DNA from 3 places in the Streptomyces sp. NPDC006544 genome. Region 2 is predicted to be linked to each of the others. Evidence: predicted binding sites of a transcription regulator. Region 2 holds the regulator's gene; each other region holds the start of a gene.
The links. Region 2 encodes HrcA, which represses chaperone genes, less so after heat shock. Its sites were predicted from a motif close to TTNGCACTCNGNNNNNCNGAGTGCNAA; they were not measured.

Region 1 (2,250 bases), on a different contig from region 2:
CACCATCCGTCCGAGCCTGGAAGCGTTCCGCGCCGCCAACCTGGCCTGATCTCCCTCCCTGCACACCGGAAAGGCAGTAGCGCCATGAGCGTCAACGTCCGCATCCCCACCATCCTGCGCACCTACACCGGCGGCAAGGCCGAGGTCCCCGCCGAGGGCGCGACCCTCGCCGAGGTCATCGAGTCCCTGGAGAAGAGCCACCCGGGCATCGCCGCCCGCGTCCTGGACGACCAGGGCAAGCTGCGCCGCTTCGTGAACGTCTACGTCAACGACGACGACGTGCGCTTCGAGGGCGGGCTGCAGGCGTCCACGCCGGACGGCGCCGGCGTCTCGATCATCCCGGCCGTCGCGGGCGGCTGCTGACCTCTCGGGCCCTCCGATCGGTCCGGCGGGCGCGCGCCCCGCACGCACGACCCTGAATTGCCCCCTCCGTTAATAAACGGAGGGGGCAATTCTGCTTGATTGGGCGCGGTAGGCTTGGGGAAGTCCCCGCCGCTGCTCTTGCCCGCCGCATATGAGCGGGCCGCGGAAGGGTTGACATTGAGTCAACATGCGTGCGCGCTATGGGGTGTTGGCGCGGTTTGTCCGGCCCGAGTTGCCCTGGAATATTCCTGGTTTTCACCCTATTTCAATCTTTTGCCGTGTCCAGAATTCTCGTCGGAATGACCTGTTGCAGACAGCAGCGGTGCGGATACATTCAGCCCCGGTCGAGGCGTTCCGGCGCAAGTTCTGACCCGGGACCGCGAAGTGCGGTCCTGCGCAAGGGCCAGTAATAGGGGAGTTAGGCATGGCTCAGGGCACCGTCAAGTGGTTCAACGCGGAGAAGGGCTACGGCTTCATCGCGGTCGACGGTGGTGCGGATGTGTTCGTCCACTACAGCGCCATCCAGATGGACGGGTACCGCACCCTTGAAGAGGGTCAGCGGGTCGAGTTCGAGATCTCGCAGGGCCAGAAGGGTCCGCAGGCGGACATGGTCAAGCTCGCCGTCGGCTAGTCCGGGCGCGACCGACCACCGACACGCACGTATACGAGGGGCCCACATCCTGGACACGGGATGCGGGCCCCTCGTGCTGCGCGGGGGCTCCGAGCCCTTGCGAGGCCCGGGTGTTCATCCCGGGTTGCCCGAAGCCGCTTGCACTCGGGGGTGCCGAGTGCTAATCATTGGCGTTAGCACTCTCCAGGTGAGAGTGCTGATATTCGAGGACCGGGTCGGTGAGGCCCGCAGGGTCCGGCGGGAAGGAACCGCCGGGCACTCAGGCCGTCCGTCGCGGGCGCGGGCGCGGTCCGGGAGCAATCCACCGCTGTCCGGGAGGACCACTTCAGATGGCCAAGATCATTGCGTTCAACGAGGAGGCCCGGCGCGGTCTCGAGCGAGGCATGAACCAGCTCGCCGACGCCGTCAAGGTCACCCTTGGCCCCAAGGGTCGCAACGTCGTCCTTGAGAAGAAGTGGGGCGCCCCCACGATCACCAACGATGGTGTCTCCATCGCCAAGGAGATCGAGCTCGAGGACCCGTACGAGAAGATCGGCGCCGAGCTGGTCAAGGAAGTCGCCAAGAAGACGGACGACGTCGCCGGCGACGGTACGACCACCGCCACCGTTCTCGCCCAGGCGCTCGTCCGCGAGGGCCTGCGCAACGTGGCCGCCGGTGCGAACCCGATGGCCCTCAAGCGCGGTATCGAGAAGGCCGTCGAGGCCGTCTCCGCCGCCCTGCTGTCGCAGGCCAAGGACGTGGAGACCAAGGAGCAGATCGCTTCGACGGCCTCCATCTCCGCCGCCGACACCCAGATCGGCGAGCTCATCGCCGAGGCCATGGACAAGGTCGGCAAGGAAGGCGTCATCACGGTCGAGGAGTCGCAGACCTTCGGGCTCGAGCTCGAGCTCACCGAGGGCATGCGCTTCGACAAGGGCTACATCTCGGCGTACTTCGCCACCGACATGGAGCGCATGGAGTCGTCCCTCGACGACCCGTACATCCTGATCGTCAACTCGAAGATCGGCTCGGTCAAGGACCTGCTGCCGCTCCTCGAGAAGGTCATGCAGTCCGGCAAGCCGCTGCTGATCATCGCCGAGGACGTCGAGGGCGAGGCCCTGTCGACCCTGGTCGTCAACAAGATCCGCGGCACCTTCAAGTCCGTCGCCGTCAAGGCTCCGGGCTTCGGCGACCGCCGCAAGGCCATGCTCGGCGACATCGCCATCCTCACGGGCGGCACGGTCATCTCCGAGGAGGTCGGCCTCAAGCTCGAGAAC
Region 2 (2,250 bases):
GAGACCTCACCGCGGCCGCGGCACATGTCACACGTCTGCGCCGAAGTGCCGGGGGCGGCCCCTTCACCGGAGCAGGTGGTGCACACGACGGCCGTGTCGACCTGGATGTCCTTGGTGGTGCCGAAGGCGGCCTCGTCCAGTTCCAGGTCGAGGCGGATCATGGCGTCCTGGCCGCGGCGGGTCCGCGAACGCGGTCCGCGCTGCTGGGACTGGCCGAAGAAGGCGTCCATGATGTCGGAGAAGTTGCCGAAGCCACCCGCCCCGAAGCCGCCCGCTCCGCCACCGCCGCCCGAGGAGGACAGCGGGTCGCCGCCGAGGTCGAAGACCTGCTTCTTCTGCGGGTCCGAGAGCACCTCGTACGCGGCGTTGATCTCCTTGAAGCGCTCCTGCGTCTTCGGGTCCGGATTCACGTCCGGGTGGAGTTCACGCGCGAGGCGGCGGAAGGCCTTCTTGATCTCGTCCTGCGATGCGTCGCGGCGCACGCCGAGAACGGCGTAGTAGTCCGTGGCCACTTACGACTCCGCCAGGATCTGTCCGACGTAACGTGCCACTGCGCGTACCGCTCCCATCGTTCCGGGGTAGTCCATGCGGGTCGGTCCGACCACGCCGAGTTTGGCGACTGCTTCGCCGCCCGAACCGTAGCCGACCGAGACGACGGACGTGGAGTTCAGTCCCTCGTAGGCATTCTCATGCCCGATCTTTACGGCCATTCCCGACTCGTTGGCCTCGCCCAGCAGCTTGAGGAGCACGACCTGCTCCTCCAGCGCTTCGAGCACCGGCCTGATCGTCAGGGGAAAATCGTGTCCGAAACGGGTGAGGTTGGCGGTGCCGCCGATCATCAGCCGCTCCTCCGCCTCCTCCACCAGCGTTTCGAGAAGGGTGTCGAGGACAGCCTTCGCCGTCGCCCTGTCCTCGGCCTCGAAGGACTCCGGAAGGTCCTGCACCAGCGGCGGCACGTCGGTGAACCTGCGGCCGACGACCCGGCTGTTGAGGCGCGCCCGCAGATCGGCGAGCGACGCCTCCCCGAAGGGGGTCTGGCAGTCGACGAGCCGCTGCTCGACCCGGCCGGTGTCCGTGATGAGGACGAGCATCAGGCGGGCCGGGGCCAGCGAGAGCAGTTCCACGTGCCGGACGGTGGAGCGGGTCAGGCTCGGGTACTGGACGACCGCGACCTGCCGGGTCAGCTGCGCGAGCAGCCGTACGGTCCGGCCGACCACGTCGTCGAGGTCCACGGCGCCGTCGAGGAAGTTCTGGATGGCCCGGCGCTCGGGCGTGGACAGGGGCTTGACCCCCGCCAGCTTGTCGACGAAGAGGCGGTAGCCCTTGTCGGTGGGGATCCGGCCGGCGCTGGTGTGGGGCTGGGCGATGTAGCCCTCCTCCTCCAGCAGTGCCATGTCGTTGCGCACGGTGGCGGGCGACACGCCGAGCCGGTGCCGCTCGGTGAGCGCCTTGGAGCCCACCGGCTCCTCCGTCCCGACGTAGTCCTGGACGATGGCGCGCAGCACTTCGAGTCTGCGTTCGCTGAGCATCGCGCACACCTCCATCGTTTCGTCGTTCGCCGGCCGGCCGGGCCCATTGGCACTCTGCGCGTTCGAGTGCCAGACATACCCCGGTCAGTGTACGGCGGGGTGGTACACCGCTAGCAAGGGCGGGCGACCAAGGTAGCGTCGCGGTATGGACGTGCGTTGGGAAGAGGCGGGCTGGGAACGACTCACCGAACGGGTCGGCCGGCGGCGCCTGCCGGTCTGGGATTGCACCGTGGGACTGGTGGTGGGCGAGGATTCGGCCCTCCTGATCGACCCCGGTTCATCCGTACGGGAGGGCGCGCGGGTGCGGGCCGAGGCGGAGCGGCTGGCGGGCCGCCGCGTGACCCATATCGCATTCACACACGGACATTTCGACCACGTGCTGGGCGGGGCGGTGTTCGCCGGCGCGCAGGTCTACGGCCCGGTCGGGCTCGACAACCTGCTGTCCGTCAGCCACGACGACCTCCGGGCCGAGGCCGTCCGGCACGGCCTCGCGGAGGCCGAGGCCGCCGAGGCGGTGGAGCTCCTGGTGCTCCCCCGGCACCTGGTGTCGGGCGAGTGGACGCTCGATCTGGGCGGGGTGCAGGTGCTGCTGGCGAACGTCGGCCCCGGCCACACACGGCACGACCTGGCCGTCTTCGTCCCCGGAACCCGCGAGGTCGTCTTCTGCGGCGACCTGGTCGAGGAATCGGGCGAGCCCCAGGCCGGCCCGGACGCCGTGCCC
Region 3 (2,250 bases), on a different contig from region 2:
GCCGGGGTCTATCCACCGTCCGGCGCCATCCGGTAGCCGGTGCCGTGGACGGTGAGGATCGAGCGGCGGCCGAAGGGGACGTCGATCTTCCGGCGGAGCGAGGAGACGTAGACCTCGACGATGTTCGGGTCGATGCCGTGCGGGGTGTCCCAGACCTCGTCCAGGATGTCCTGCTTGGCGACGGCCCGGCCCGGCTGCCCCATCAGGCAGGCGAGCACGCCGAGCTCGCGGGCCGTCAGCTCGATCTCGTACGGGCCGCGCCGGCAGCGACGGCCGCGCGGGTCGAGGGTCAGGTCGCCGGCCTGGAGGACGCTGGGCTGCGCGGGGCCCGCGGCGCGGCGGGTGACCGCGCGCAGGCGGGCTGCGAGGACGACGAAGGAGAACGGCTTGGTGAGGTAGTCGTCGGCGCCGGCGTCGAGGCCCTCGGCCTCGTCGTACTCGCCGTCCCTGGCGGTCAGGATGACCACGGGGGTCGGGTCCCCGTGCGCGCGCATCCGCCGGCAGATCTCGTAGCCCGAGAGGCCCGGGAGCATCAGGTCGAGGACGACGGCGTCGTACGGGCCGCCCGTGAGGGCGAGGTCCAGGCCGCGGTGGCCCTCGTGGGCGAGGTCGACCCAGTGGCCGTCGGCGGAGAGGCCCCGCCGAAGCGACTCGGCGAGGCCCGCTTCGTCTTCGACGACCAGGAGGCGCATGCCCCAAGCCTCACATACCGGACGCCTTTTCCCGGGTCCCGACCCCGGACCCCGCCCCCGCACCTCGAGCGCCGGTGGATCCGCGCGAGCCGGTCGCGGCACGTCGGCCCGGCCCGCGCCCGGCTCCGGGGCGACGCCCGCCGGGGCCGCCCCGAACGCCCGTGCCGGTCCGTACTCGGGGTGGGTGCGGGTCTGGTCCGGCTCGCGCGGCGAGGTCGGCCCGGGCCGGGAAACGCCCGTACGCCGGAAGGGGAACGGGTCGGAACCGGTCAGTGTCCACGGTGGGCCCGGGGCCCGTCGGGGATGCCTCCGGACGGGCGCCGGGACGGGCCCAGGTGCTGGCGGGGGCGGGTCGGGGCGGGGTCCGGGGCGGGTCGGAGCGGGGTCCGGGGTGGGCTTCCGGGGCGCTCCGGGGCGGTCCGGACGGGCAGAACCAGCGGCGCGTATTGGCACTCCGCTTGACCGAGTGCTAATCCCCGGAATAGTCTCGCGTCTGGCACTCGCCCCTGGTGAGTGCCAACACAGCGACAGGCAGGTCCGGCACCCGCGACGACGGATCGACCTGGTCGCCACCTCAGACAGTTAACCCCGGATCTCCGAAGGGGGAGGTCGGATCGTGACGACCACCAGCTCCAAGGTTGCCATCAAGCCGCTCGAGGACCGCATTGTGGTCCAGCCGCTCGACGCCGAGCAGACCACGGCCTCTGGCCTGGTCATCCCGGACACCGCGAAGGAGAAGCCCCAGGAGGGCGTCGTCCTCGCGGTGGGCCCGGGCCGCTTCGAGGACGGCCAGCGTCTTCCGCTGGACGTCACCGTTGGCGACGTCGTGCTGTACAGCAAGTACGGCGGCACCGAAGTGAAGTACAACGGCGAGGAATACCTCGTCCTCTCGGCCCGCGACGTGCTCGCGATCGTCGAGAAGTAAGTCACTTCTCCAGTTTTGTTTTGAGCTACGCCCCTGGTCACCCCTGCTGATGCCGGGCGGCGAGGGGCGTAGTTCGTTCTAGGCGGTCGCGGTGAGCGGCCGGGGATCGCAACGAGAGGGCTGAACCGCTCCCATGCCGAAGATTCTTAAGTTTGACGAGGACGCTCGTCGCGCCCTCGAGCGCGGCGTCAACAAGCTTGCCGACACGGTCAAGGTGACGATCGGTCCCAAGGGCCGCAACGTCGTCATCGACAAGAAGTTCGGTGCTCCCACCATCACGAACGACGGTGTCACCATCGCTCGCGAGGTCGAGCTCGACGACCCGTACGAGAACCTTGGCGCGCAGCTCGTGAAGGAGGTGGCGACCAAGACCAACGATGTTGCGGGTGACGGCACCACCACCGCCACCGTGCTGGCCCAGGCGCTGGTCCGCGAGGGTCTGCGCAACGTCGCCGCGGGTGCCTCCCCGGCCGCCCTCAAGAAGGGCATCGACCTCGCGGTCAAGGCCGTGTCCGAGGAGCTCCTCGCGACCGCCCGCCCGATCGAGGACAAGTCCGACATCGCCGCCGTGGCCTCGCTCTCCGCGCAGGACGCCCAGATCGGCGAGCTCATCGCCGAGGCGATGGACAAGGT

Region 1: groL (chaperonin GroEL) is a predicted target of HrcA. The motif match lies at 1,132-1,158, and genes of this name have one in related genera.
Region 3: groES (co-chaperone GroES) is a predicted target of HrcA. The motif match lies at 1,139-1,165, and genes of this name have one in related genera.

The regions. Positions count from the first base shown of each region.
Region 1 covers NZ_JBEXOV010000049.1:21,747-23,996, forward strand. The annotation lists gene thrC (threonine synthase) at 1-49, shown strand, start outside; gene ABZY44_RS22300 (MoaD/ThiS family protein) at 85-363, shown strand; gene ABZY44_RS22305 (cold-shock protein) at 788-994, shown strand; gene groL (chaperonin GroEL) at 1,324-2,250, shown strand, end outside.
Region 2 covers NZ_JBEXOV010000006.1:34,256-36,505, reverse strand. The annotation lists gene dnaJ (molecular chaperone DnaJ) at 1-512, opposite strand, end outside; gene hrcA (heat-inducible transcriptional repressor HrcA) at 513-1,529, opposite strand; gene ABZY44_RS04565 (MBL fold metallo-hydrolase) at 1,675-2,250, shown strand, end outside.
Region 3 covers NZ_JBEXOV010000002.1:177,811-180,060, forward strand. The annotation lists gene ABZY44_RS01895 (HAMP domain-containing sensor histidine kinase) at 1-16, opposite strand, end outside; gene ABZY44_RS01900 (response regulator transcription factor) at 9-692, opposite strand; gene groES (co-chaperone GroES) at 1,309-1,617, shown strand; gene groL (chaperonin GroEL) at 1,751-2,250, shown strand, end outside.